4 regions of the Variovorax sp. J31P207 genome follow, and region 1 is predicted to be linked to each of the others. Evidence: predicted binding sites of a transcription regulator. Region 1 holds the regulator's gene; each other region holds the start of a gene.

Region 1 (3,059 bases):
GCGCCAGAGCGCTCGCCGGCCGCATCGCACAGGTCAGGACCACCGGCTTCGAAGGCGCGAGCACGGACTGCAGGAAGAACGCGGTCTCTTCCAGCGTATCGGTGCCGTGGGTGATGACCAGGCCGGCGACGTCCGACTGGGCGAGCCAGTGGGCACAACGCTGCGCCAGGTTCCGCCAGATCGCGAAGCTCATGTCCTTGCTGTCCACCTGCGCCACCTGCTCGGCCGCGAGCGCGATGCCCGCCGGCGCGTCGATGCCGTGCAGCAGATCGGCGACGCCGACTTCCCCGGCCGTGTAGCCGATGTTGTCGTTCGCCGCACCGGCGCGGCCCGAGATCGTGCCGCCGGTGCCCAGCACCACGACGCGACGGGCGGAATTCTCGGAGATGTGATCCATGGCTTGCCAACTTCTCGAAACTGGTTAAAAATACAGGTACTGGACGTTTAGCCAGTGCCTCCACAGGAGCCTACATGCAGTTCGCCGTCAAGCTTACAGCCCGCCAGCAGCAGATCCTCGACTTGATCCAGAGTGCCATCGCCCGCACCGGCGCGCCTCCCACGCGGGCCGAGATCGCCGCCGAGCTCGGCTTCAAGTCGGCCAACGCGGCCGAAGAACACTTGCAGGCGCTGGCCCGCAAGGGCGTCATCGAGCTGGTCAGCGGCACTTCCCGCGGCATCCGGCTCAAGGGCGACGCCCTGCGCTCCCTCAACGAATCCCGCAACAACCAGTTCTCGCTCTCGCTGCCCGGCATGGCGCAGCTGGCGCTGCCCCTGATCGGCCGCGTGGCGGCCGGTTCGCCCATCCTGGCCCAGGAGCACGTCGACCAGACCTACTACGTCGAGAACACCCTCTTCCAGCGCCAGCCCGACTACCTGCTCAAAGTGCGCGGCATGTCCATGCGCGACGCCGGCATCATGGACGGCGACCTGCTGGCGGTCCAGTCCACCAAGGAAGCCCGCAACGGACAGATCGTGGTGGCCCGCCTCGGCGACGAGGTCACGGTCAAGCGCCTCAAGCGCAACAAGCAGGTCATCGAGCTGCACGCCGAGAACCCCGACTACCCCACCATCGTGGTCCAGCCCGGCGAGCCCTTCGAGATCGAGGGCCTGGCGGTCGGCCTGATCCGCAACACGATGCTGATGTAGGCCCGCCTTTCATTCGCGCACGCGGTCCTGCGTGCGCACCCGGTCCGGCCGCGACAGGTGGCGGGCGTATGGCGAAGAGCCATCACCCTGTCCTGGCCGATGAAAGCAATCCTGCCTGTGTTCAACCTCTGACTTTTCTGGAGTTCACATGGGAATCGCTCTTCTCAGCATTGCTGACTTTCTGACGCCGTTGCAATCGCTGGCCGACCGCTGGATGCCCCGGCGCCGCTCGAGCCGGGCGATGTCCTCGGGCCTGCGCTACGTCGGGATTCGCCCGAGCTGCCCGCTGCGCCAGGGCACGGCCGGTCCGACCATCGCCGCGGGGGCCACGGCGCGCCCGCTGCGCGTGGTTCGCATGGTCGATGCACAGCAGCCGGGCCGCGCGGCCGGCCGCATGGTGATCTCCGGCCGCATGGCCGATGTCTGCGCCGAGCTCGACCGCCTGGTCGCGCTGGAGGCCGCCCAGGCGCTGCCGCAGGCCGCCCACCTGCACTGATACCTGCACTGAAGCACCGAAGCGCGACACAAAGTCGCCGGGCTGGCACAGCATGCCGTTCGTGCAAGGCACAATGGCATGCCATGAACATTGTGATCCTCGACGACTATCAGGACGCCGTGCGCAAGCTGAATTGCGCTGCCAAGCTCGACGCCTATGCAGCCAAGGTGTACACGAACACGGTCAAGGGCATCGGCCAGCTGTCGGTGCGGCTCAAGGACGCCGACGTGATCGTGCTGATCCGCGAGCGCACCCAGATCACCCGGCAACTGATCGAGAAGCTGCCCAAGCTCAAGCTGATCTCGCAGACCGGCCGGGCCGGCGGGCACATCGACATCAATGCCTGCACCGAGCAGGGCATCGCCGTCGCCGAGGGGTCGGGCTCGCCGCTGGCGCCCGCCGAACTCACCTGGGCACTGATCATGGCCGCGATGCGGCGCCTGCCGCAGTACATCAGCAACCTGAAGCACGGCGCCTGGCAGCAGGCCGGCCTCAAGTCGGCGTCGATGCCGCCGAACTTCGGCCTCGGCTCGGTGCTCAAGGGCAAGACCCTGTGCATCTGGGGCTACGGGCGCATCGGCCAGTTGGTGGCGCGCTACGGCCAGGCCTTCGGCATGCAGGTCGTGATCTGGGGGCGTGAGCAGAGCTGCACCAAGGCGCGCTCCGACGGCTTCCAGGTGGCACCCAATCGCGAAGCCTTCTTTGCCGCGGCCGACGTTCTGTCGGTGCACCTGCGGCTCAGCGACGAGACCCGCGGCCTGGTGACGCTCGAAGACCTGTCGCGCATGAAGCCGACCGCGCTGTTCGTCAATACCTCGCGCGCCGAACTGGTCGAACAGGATGCCTTGCTGGCCGCCCTCAACCGCGGGCGCCCCGGGCTGGCGGCCATCGACGTCTTCGAGAGCGAGCCGCCGCTGCAGGGCCACGCGCTGCTGCGGCTCGAGAACTGCATCTGCACGCCGCACATCGGCTACGTCGAGCAAGACAGCTACGAGATGTACTTCGGCCAGGCGTTCGACAACGTCGTGAGCTTCATCAAGGGCAACCCGACCAACATCGTCAATCCCGGCGCGCTGCAGGTCCGTCGTTGAGCCGGCCTGCCCTGCCGGCCACCTTGTGGGCCTTGCTGGCAGGCAACTTCGTGATCGGCACCGGCGTGATGGTGGTGCCGGGCACGCTCAACGAGCTGAGCCAGTCGCTCCAGGTCGGCGCGGCCACCGCCGGCCAGCTGATCACCGCCGGCGCGATCGTCATGTGCCTCGGTGCCCCGCTGCTGGCAGCGTTGGTCGCCGGCTGGGATCGCCGCCGGCTGCTGGCCTTCACCATGCTCTGGTATGCCGCCGGCCACCTGCTGGCGACGCAGATGCCGAACTTCGGCAGCCTGCTGCTGGTGCGCATGCTGACCGTCGTCGCGCCG
Region 2 (3,059 bases), on a different contig from region 1:
GCGCCGAACTTCGCGCTGGCGCCGGACATCCAGCCGCTGCGGCCGCCGGCGATCCCGCTCGGCGTGCCCTCGGACGCGCTCGAGCGCCGGCCCGACGTCGCCGCCGCCGAGCGCGCGATGGCCGCCGCCAATGCGCAGATCGGCGTCGCCACCGCGGCCTTCTACCCGAGCGTGAACCTGCTGCCTTCAGGCGGCGTCGACAGCCGCAGCCTGTCGACCCTGTTCGATGCCCAGAGCGTGCTGTGGTCGATCGGCGTCTCGGCGACCCAGACGATCTTCGACGGCGGCCGCATCCGGGCCAACGTCGACTTCACGAAGGCCGGCTACGACGCCACCGTCGCCAGCTACCGCCGGGTGGTGCTGACCGCGATGCAGGAGGCCGAGGACGGCATCACCGGCCTGGCGTCGCTCGAACGCGCGGCGGCGCAGTCGCAGACGGCGGTGGCCAGCGCGCGCCGGGTGCTCGACATGTCGGCCAGCCGTTACGAGGGCGGCGCCACCACCTTCCTCGACGTCATCACGGCCCAGCAGGCGCTGTTGAACATCGAGCGCCAGTCGGCCCAACTGGCCGGGCAGCGCATGCTGGGCTCGGTGTTCCTGGTGAAGGCGCTGGGCGGCGACTGGTGCGGCGTCGAAGCGCGCGGGGCCGGCGGCGGGGGCGCCAGCACTAGAACAGATTGCCCTGCCCCGCTGCGCCAGGTGGTCGGAACGCGCTGAGGTCGAGCCCGATGCGCTGGCGGTTGAAGCCGATGCGGTTCGTCGCCTTCTCGAAGCGCTGGCGAATCAGGTCGGCCCACAGGCCGCTGCCCTTCATGCGGGTCGCGAAGTCGGCATCGTAGTCCTTGCCGCCGCGCATCTCGCGGATGCGCGCCATGATGCGATCGGCCCGCTGCGGGTAGTGCAGTTCGAGCCACTGCTTGAACAACGGCGCGACCTCCCAGGGCAGCCGGATCACGGTGTAGAAGGCGCAGCGCGCGCCAGCCTCCCAGGCGGCTTCGAGCACCTGCTCCATGTCCTCGGTGACGAAGGGAATCTGCGGCGCCACGCTGACGCCTACCGGCACCCCGGCGTCGGCCAAGGTGCGCAGGGTGCGCAGCCGCCGGTGCGGCGCGGCGGCCCGCGGCTCGAGCTTGCGCGCCAGTTCGCCGTCGAGCGTGGTGATCGTGACGTACACCGCGGCCAGCCGGTCGGCCGCCATCGGTGCGATCAGGTCGAGGTCGCGCTCGACTGCGCTGGACTTGGTGACGAGGCCGAAGGGATGGCGTGATTCCTTCAGCACTTCGATCACCGAGCGCGTGAGTCGCAACTCGCGTTCGATCGGCTGGTAGCAATCGGTCGCGGTGCCGATCGCGATCTGGCTCGGCCGGTAGGCCTTGCGGCCCAGTTCGGCGCGCAGCACCTCGGCGATGTTGCGCTTGGCGATCAGCTTGGTCTCGAAGTCCAGGCCGGGCGAGAGATTGAGGTAGCTGTGGGTGGGCCGGGCGAAGCAGTAGATGCAGCCGTGCTCGCAGCCCCGGTAGGGGTTGAGCGAGCGGTCGAACGGAATGTCGGGCGAGTCGTTCTCGCTCAAACCCGATTTCACGTCCTCGAAGCGGACCTCGGTCTGCAGCGGCTGGAGGCCTTCTGCTTCGGCCTCGCCCTCTTCGAGCGTGCCCCAGCCGTCGTCGAAGGCGTCGCGCACGTCGCGCTCGAAGCGATGCGGCAAGCGCGTCGCGGCGCCGCGACCCTTGAGGGCGTGGACGGGGATGAAGCTGTCGCCCATGGCGCCTCCAGATACTGTATGAAATCACAGTATTCCATGTTTCGACGGAAGGCGCAGCAACGAACTGCAACGACCCGGGCTGCGCTAAGCTGCAAGTCCTACCGATCGTTCCCCATGCCTCGCCGCCCCGAAAACCTCTACCCCCAGTACCACGCCCATCTCTATTTCGGCCCTGAGACCGTCGCCCAGGCGCGCCGGATCGCCGAGCAGGCGGGGCGCGAGTTGCTGGTGGTGGTCGGGCGCGTGCACGAAAAACTCGTCGGCCCGCATCCGCACTGGAGCTGCCAGATCGCCTTCGACGCCGCCGAGTTCGATGAAGTGATCGCCTGGCTCGAGGCCCACCGCGAGGGGCTCGACGTCTTCGTGCACGGCCTCACCGGCGACGACTATCAGGACCACACGGCGCATGCGATGTGGCTCGGCAACGAATCCACGCTGGACCTCGGCATGTTCAGCCGCCCGCCCGGCTGACACGCCGACGACCCCTCAGAACTCGGCATCCAGCTCGTCGATCTCCTCCGGCTCCTGCTTCGCCGCCTTGATCCATTCCTGCATCGCGGGCAGCTCGATGATCCGCTTGCAATAACCGGCGCAAACCGTGTCCAGGGTCACGTCGTAGGTCAAGAAGCGGGTCACCACAGGCGCATACATCGCGTCCGCAATGCAAGGCTGCTTGCCGAACAGGTACGGGCCGCCGTAGGCCTTCAGGCACTCGCGCCAGATCGCGACCACGCGGTCGATGTCGGCCTGCGCGCGCGACCAGATCTTGAAGTTGGGGAACCTGGCCTTGACGTTCATCGGCAGCGAACTGCGCATCGCGCTGAAGCCCGAATGCATCTCGCCGCAGATCGCCCGGCAATGGGCCCGGGCCTTGGCATCGGCCGGCAGCAGGCCGGCCTTGGGCTTGATCTCGTTGAGGTATTCGCCGATCGCCAGCGTGTCCCAGACCTTGATGCCGGCGTGCTCGAGCGACGGCACCAGCATCGACGACGACAGCAGCAGCATCTCGGCCTTCATCGCCGGGTCGTCGGGCGGGATCACCTTTTCGCTGAAATCCAGGCCCGCGAGCCGGCACATCAACCAGCCGCGCAACGACCAGGCGCCGTAGTTCTTGCTGCTGATGGTGAGGACGGGTTTGGCCATGGAGACTCCTGGGCTGCCGGATCGGCTCTGCACCAGTGCAAGCCCTGTGCCAGAACAGTGCACCGCCTCGCCTTGGCCCGCAACTTGCCTGCAGCCCCCTCATGCTGTACCGGGCCTACCAAACTCACACCGACCTGCTCTCGCCGTCCCGGCT
Region 3 (3,059 bases), on a different contig from region 1:
CAGCACCGACTGCTTCTCGCGCGTCTCGGCCACCTGGAGCAGGGCCAGCGGCACATCCGGCGGCTGGCCCGCCACCCAGAGCGAGGCGATCCGCACCTTCTGCCCGTGCATCTGGCCGTCGCGCAGGTAGACCACGCCGGGCACCGGCGGATCGTCGGTGCCGGGGAACGGCACTTCGCGCTCGCCACTCAGCAGCATGCCGTGGACGTCGAGCAGCTGGTAGTAGACCCGGTCGATCTCGTCGCTGCCGAGGATCTCGCGCGCCGGCTGCGGCAGCACGAACTTGATCTGCCCGTTGTCGGTGTCGACCAGCCGGGCCAGGGTCTGGATGTTGGACTCCAGCGCCCGGTCGAAGGGCGCATTGGCGATGCCCTGCGCCACCAGCCAGGTCACGCCGATGCTGACCGGCACCAGCAGCAGCAGCGGCGTGAGCATCCAGTCGAGGATCTCGCCGAACAGGGAGCGCTGGGCGCGCTGGAAGAGTTTGACCAAGCGGGTGCGGCGCGCCGGGGATCAGGAGGGGATCTTCTCGAGGCAGTAGCCGAGCCCGCGCACGGTGGCGATGCGCACCGGGCCCTTCTCGATCTTCTTGCGCAGGCGGTGGATGTAGACCTCGATGGCGTTGAGGCTGACCTCCTCGCCCCATTCGCACAGGCGCTCGACCAGCTGGTCCTTGCTGACCAGCCTGCCGGCGCGCTGCAGCAGCACCTCGAGCAGGCCCAGTTCGCGCGCCGACAGCTCGATCATCTTGCCGTCGATGGTCGCCACCCGGCCCGCCTGGTCGTAGACCAGCGGGCCATGCTTGATCGCGTTGCTGGTGCCGCCCATGCCGCGCCGGGTGAGGGCGCGCACGCGGGCTTCGAGCTCCTGCAGCGAGAAGGGCTTGGCCATGTAGTCGTCGGCGCCGTAGTCCAGGCCCTTGACCCGTTCCTCGACGCTGTCGGCCGCGGTCAGCACCAGCACCGGCAATTGCGAGCCACGCGCGCGCAGCCGCTTGAGGATCTCGAGGCCATGCAGGTTGGGCAGGCCGAGGTCGAGGATCAGCAGATCGAACTCGCTGTTGGTCATCAGCGCGGCATCGGCTTGCGTGCCGGTCGCCACGTGGTCGACCGCCGAGCCCGAGGTGCGCAGGCTGCGCAGCAGGGCATCGGCCAGCACCTGGTCATCTTCTGCAATCAGTATTCGCATGGTGCCTTGCCTCCAGAGCAACCTTGAATTCTAGGCCGCCGTGTACGCCTCGAGACCGATGGTTACCACGGTGGCGATCTCGCTGCCGACGCTGGCGCTGAACTCGTCCTCGGCCTGCGCGACGGCACGGCGAAAGGCCTCCAGCCAGGCCAGCCCGTCGGTCGTGAACAGCACCCGCCGCGCCCGCGCATCGAACGGATCGGGCCCGCGCGTGACCAGTCCCCAGGCCTCGCACTGGTCGACCAGCGTGCCCATCGCCTGCTTGGTCATGCCGGCTCGCTCGGCCAGCTCGGTCAGCCGCGAGCCCTCGCGCGCCAGGTGGCGCGTGATGTGGATGTGGGCGGCGCTCACCTGGGCCCGGGCCGCCAGGTTCGACAGCGCCAGCGGCACCTCGGCGTCATGCGCCATCAGGCTCAACACCCGCTCGTCGAAGCGCCGCATCGCGTGGCCCAGCAGGCGGCCCAGATGGGTCTGGCGCCAGGCGTCGTCGGAGGGTTTGTCCATGGCGTCGAATGGTAAGGCAAACTGACCAAAAAATGGGTCGCCGGAGCCATATCCCTCGCTACACTACTGTTCAAGCATCCAGCCTGTAATTAAAAGCAGATCGATGCGGCCTCTACAACCCATTGATATTCAAGGAGTTTTCCACATGGACGCACTCGTCAAAGGCACCAGCATCTCGGTCCCCAACAGCGAAAAGGCCAAGGCCCTGCAGGCCGCCCTGGCCCAGATCGAAAAGCAGTTCGGCAAGGGCACGATCATGCGGCTGGGCGAGGGCGAGGCCCTGGAAGACATCCAGGTGGTTTCCACCGGCTCGCTGGGCCTGGACATCGCACTCGGCGTCGGCGGCCTGCCGCGCGGCCGCGTGATCGAGATCTACGGCCCTGAATCCTCCGGCAAGACCACGCTCACCCTGCAGGTCATCGCCGAGATGCAGCGCCAGGCCGGCACCTGCGCCTTCGTCGACGCCGAGCACGCGCTCGACGTGCAATACGCGCAGAAGCTCGGCGTCAACCTGTCCGACCTGCTGATCAGCCAGCCCGACACGGGCGAGCAGGCGCTTGAGATCGTCGACTCGCTGGTGCGTTCGGGCGCGGTCGACCTGATCGTGGTCGACTCGGTCGCCGCGCTCACGCCCAAGGCCGAAATCGAAGGCGAAATGGGCGACTCGCTGCCCGGCCTGCAGGCCCGCCTGATGAGCCAGGCGCTGCGCAAGCTCACCGCCACCATCAAGAAGACCAACTGCATGGTCATCTTCATCAACCAGATCCGCATGAAGATCGGCGTCATGTTCGGCTCGCCCGAAACCACCACCGGCGGCAACGCGCTGAAGTTCTACGCCTCGGTGCGGCTGGACATCCGCCGCATCGGCACCATCAAGAAGGGCGACGAGGCGATCGGCAACGAGACCAAGGTCAAGGTGGTCAAGAACAAGGTGTCGCCGCCCTTCAAGACCGCCGAGTTCGACATCCTGTTCGGCGAGGGCATCAGCCGCGAGGGCGAGATCATCGACATGGGCGTCAACGCCAAGATCGTCGACAAGTCGGGCGCCTGGTACGCCTACAACGGCGAGAAGATCGGCCAGGGCCGCGACAACGCCCGCGAGTTCCTGCGCGAGAACCCCGAGCTGTCGCGCGAGATCGAGAACAAGGTGCGCGAGTCGCTGGGCATTCCGCTGCTGGCCGCGGCGGTCGAGAGCGCCGGTGCCGACGCCGACAAGCCCGAGAAGGCGGAAAAGGCCGACAAGGCCGACAAGAAGTAACCGCCCGTGGCCTTCAGTGCGCCATCGCTCAAGGGGCGCGCCCTGCGCCTCTTGAGCCAGCGCGAGCATTCGCGCGCCGAGCTCGAGCGCAAGCTCAAGAAATACGAGG
Region 4 (3,059 bases), 620 kb from region 1:
GCAGTGTCTCCGGCAACAAGGAAAAGCTCGACTCCTCGAGCGGCCGCACGTCGTCCCCGGTCATGGCCAGGTCGCCGACCGGCGCGAGCAGTTCGACCTTGGCGAGGTTTTCGGCCAGGAGCCTGCTCAGGTGCTCGATGTTCCTGGTCGGCTCCGCGGTTCGAACCGTGAGCTCGCCTCCATCGCCGGCCGTCTTGGCCCGCATAGCGTCGTGACACCACTTCAGCGTGAACGCGGTGACGCCGGAGCGCCGGGCGGCCAGCCAGGCGCACAGTTGCAAGAGCAGCCGGCGTGCACCGAACAGCATCGCCGGCGCGAGCTCGATGCGCGACATCAGTTCCAGCTTGGCTTCGAAGCGGTCGGGCAGGGTGGCCCAGGCGTGCGCTTCGGGTTTCAGGCCATAGGCCTGGTCGAGCGCACCCACCAGTTCCTTGTCGAAGCGTCGGCTCAGCCCGCCACGGGGGAGCGCTCGCACCTGACCCAGCGTTTGGCACCCGACACGCGCCAGAATCGCTGCATGCGCTGCGACCGGCGCCAGCACCTCGACGGGCAAGTCGTCGAGGAGCGCCTCGAGCGGTTTGGCGAACCCGTTCGATTGCCCATTGCGGGCGACGGCGACAGCCGCGAGGCTGGTGGGTGCCCAGGCCAACTGCCCCACGCCCAACTCCTGCGTTTCCACCTTCACCCGCTCCACCAGCTTTCGCTTACCCCCGAACAGGCGCACGCTCGCCTCGAGCTCCATCACGACCGCCGAAGACAGCGAAGCCGCGTCGATGACGCTGACGCGCGGTGTGAACTGGAGGCACCAGATCGACAGGCCGCGAATGGCTTCAGTGCGCTGGGAGTCGGTGAGCAGGCGGTCGGGAAGTAGCGCTGCCCAGAGCATGGGGAGTTTCTGCTGCGGTCGGGCGCGGTTTGCGCGCGGCCAGGAGAACGCTCGGCTTGGAAAGCCTAGGCGTGATGAGTGGCGCGAGGCCGCGCGGAATCGAGGGAAGGTGAAGCACGCCGTCATGCACGCCGCCCTTTCGCTTTAACAGGTGAACGCGAAGTTCCCAATCGACGCCCACGCTGACCTGCACCCGCAACGGCGCCGCGGACGGTTCATGCTCCGCGGCCGCCGGGCGGCAGAGGAAGACGGGGCTATCGCAACTCTGTGCGCACACCTGCAACCGGCGGATCTGTTCCTGCCGCGCCTGTGGGAGCCAGGACACTACCAGGCCGGCTGCGTTTGCCTTCACCAGTTGTTCGGTGACCCACAGCCGTTCCGCCGGCGTCCCCGCCTGGATCCAAACCAGCCGGCGCTCGTCGATTCCTTCGTCGCGCAGGCCGGGCAGGTGCGGGGCCTTCGGGGGGCCGACAATGACGATGTCTTCACCCTTCGCGATCACCTCGCGCATGGCCGGCGCCAGGAGCCGCCACTCAAGCACCGTCGGCTGGGGTTGAAGCAACTCGGTGAGGGAACGAGCGGGCCAACCCCCACCGGGGAGTTCCCCGTCCAGGGTGGGATAGCCGGTGGCCACCACCCGGGTGACAGGCGACCCCAACTGATCGCCGCGCCAGATAGCGGACTCGACAGACGCAGGAAGCTCGCCTTGTCGTAGGGCGGGCTTTGAGGGACGGGGCGGCGGGGCCGGCGCATCGTCATCGTCGGCCCAGTCCAGTAGGGCGGCCATGGCGGGCTCCAATGCTGTATGGATATACAGTATGCGTCAAAACAGCCGGGAACTGGCTTGGCCCTTAATCGGAGTCGGGCTTACGGCTGGCGTGACGCTATTGGAGCGGATGCCCGCGCCTGCTCACCGAGCGACCCGCCTGCCTCGCAGCGGTACCAGCCGGCATCGGTACAAGTCGCTTGCGAACCGTGGTTGTCGCAGATGGGCCCACAAGAGCCATCTGCAAAGCGCATTGACGCGACACAAAGCCGACGTTCAGGCATCGGGTCGTTCCGCGCCGACGTTCATGCGGCGTCGCAGTCCAGCAACTTCGCCGAACTGCTGCTTGTACCACCGCGAAAAAGCGCTTGGCGCAGAGAACCCGAGCAATTCGGCAATCTGCGACAGCGGCCGCGTGCCGTCGTCGATGTAGTGCGCGGCCATTTCGCGACGGATGGTATTCACAACCTCCCGGAACGCCGTGCCCTCGCGCACGAGTCGCCGATGCACGGTCTGCCGGTCCACACCCAACTGTTGTGCCACCTGCTCAATCGAGCATTGGCCCGACGGCAGCAGCACGAGCAGGATGTTGCGCACGCTGTCGGCCGCGCTCATGCGCGCCGACGCGGCGGAAGCCTCGAGAACCTGGCGTGCGTAGCGCGCCATGACAGGGTCGGCCATCGGGTTCGGCGCATCCAGGTCGCTCGTCGTGCAGACGATCCCGTTGAAATCCTGTCCGAAGTAGACGCCGTACCCAAAGAGTTGAAAGTGCAGGCCCGGATCGCGCGGCGGCGAGTGCGAAAAGCAGACCTGCAACGGGTTCCACGCCGGGCCGAGGAAGAACTTCAGATTCCGGAACATCACCCCGACAAGCAACTCCGTTGCCTGTCGCGATGAGCCGCCTTGGCCGACGAGAAATTCCTCCCGCATCACGGCGATGCCATTGGCCTCTTCCAGCTCCACGAACAACGATTCGTTGAGCACGTGGCTGTAGCGCATCATCGCCCGCACGACGCGCCGCACCGTCGGCTCCTCGCGCGCCACCAGCGCCACCGCGCCGAGGTTCGAGAGTTGCCGCGTCTCGGCCATGCGCAGGCCGAAGTTGTCCACGCCACTGGCGCTCGCCGATGCCTCCAGGACGTCTCGCACCGCGTGGCTCGGTATGCGCATGTCGGGGTCGTGCAGGCACGCCGGACTCAACCCTGCCGCGGCCAGCTGGGCCAAAGGATCGAGCCCGACCGCACGCGCCACTTCGGGGTAGTTGGTCAGGCTGGCACTGCGAACGAGCTTGGACATGGGGTTAACACGACGTGTCACGTCAGGTTAAGCAGCTGTCACAGCGAGTCAATCGGCATATCCCCTTGCCCGAAACAATTCAGTCTTCCGAATCAGCTGCACACGTGAAGA

What was found. Region 1 encodes LexA, which represses DNA repair genes until DNA is damaged. Its sites were predicted from a motif close to ACTGTATNNNNATACAGT; they were not measured.
Region 2: the regulator LexA is predicted to act here: its motif matches at 1,776-1,793, upstream of QTI68_RS27320 (PA0069 family radical SAM protein).
Region 3: the regulator LexA is predicted to act here: its motif matches at 1,775-1,792, upstream of recA (recombinase RecA).
Region 4: the regulator LexA is predicted to act here: its motif matches at 1,687-1,704, upstream of imuA (translesion DNA synthesis-associated protein ImuA).

The regions. Positions count from the first base shown of each region.
Region 1 is NZ_JASZYN010000004.1:47,132-50,190, forward strand. It holds gene QTI68_RS14820 (asparaginase) at 1-397, opposite strand, end outside; gene lexA (transcriptional repressor LexA) at 472-1,146, shown strand; gene QTI68_RS14830 (hypothetical protein) at 1,295-1,642, shown strand; gene QTI68_RS14835 (D-2-hydroxyacid dehydrogenase family protein) at 1,726-2,733, shown strand; gene QTI68_RS14840 (MFS transporter) at 2,730-3,059, shown strand, end outside.
Region 2 is NZ_JASZYN010000009.1:65,549-68,607, forward strand. It holds gene QTI68_RS27315 (efflux transporter outer membrane subunit) at 1-717, shown strand, start outside; gene QTI68_RS27320 (PA0069 family radical SAM protein) at 668-1,762, opposite strand; gene QTI68_RS27325 (DOPA 4,5-dioxygenase family protein) at 1,877-2,233, shown strand; gene QTI68_RS27330 (glutathione S-transferase) at 2,249-2,905, opposite strand; gene QTI68_RS27335 (polyhydroxyalkanoate depolymerase) at 3,007-3,059, shown strand, end outside.
Region 3 is NZ_JASZYN010000001.1:761,226-764,284, forward strand. It holds gene QTI68_RS03600 (sensor histidine kinase) at 1-435, opposite strand, end outside; gene QTI68_RS03605 (response regulator) at 514-1,188, opposite strand; gene QTI68_RS03610 (MarR family winged helix-turn-helix transcriptional regulator) at 1,219-1,692, opposite strand; gene recA (recombinase RecA) at 1,838-2,950, shown strand; gene recX (recombination regulator RecX) at 2,957-3,059, shown strand, end outside.
Region 4 is NZ_JASZYN010000004.1:662,978-666,036, reverse strand. It holds gene QTI68_RS17810 (Y-family DNA polymerase) at 1-886, opposite strand, end outside; gene imuA (translesion DNA synthesis-associated protein ImuA) at 831-1,673, opposite strand; gene QTI68_RS17800 (AraC family transcriptional regulator) at 1,929-2,948, opposite strand.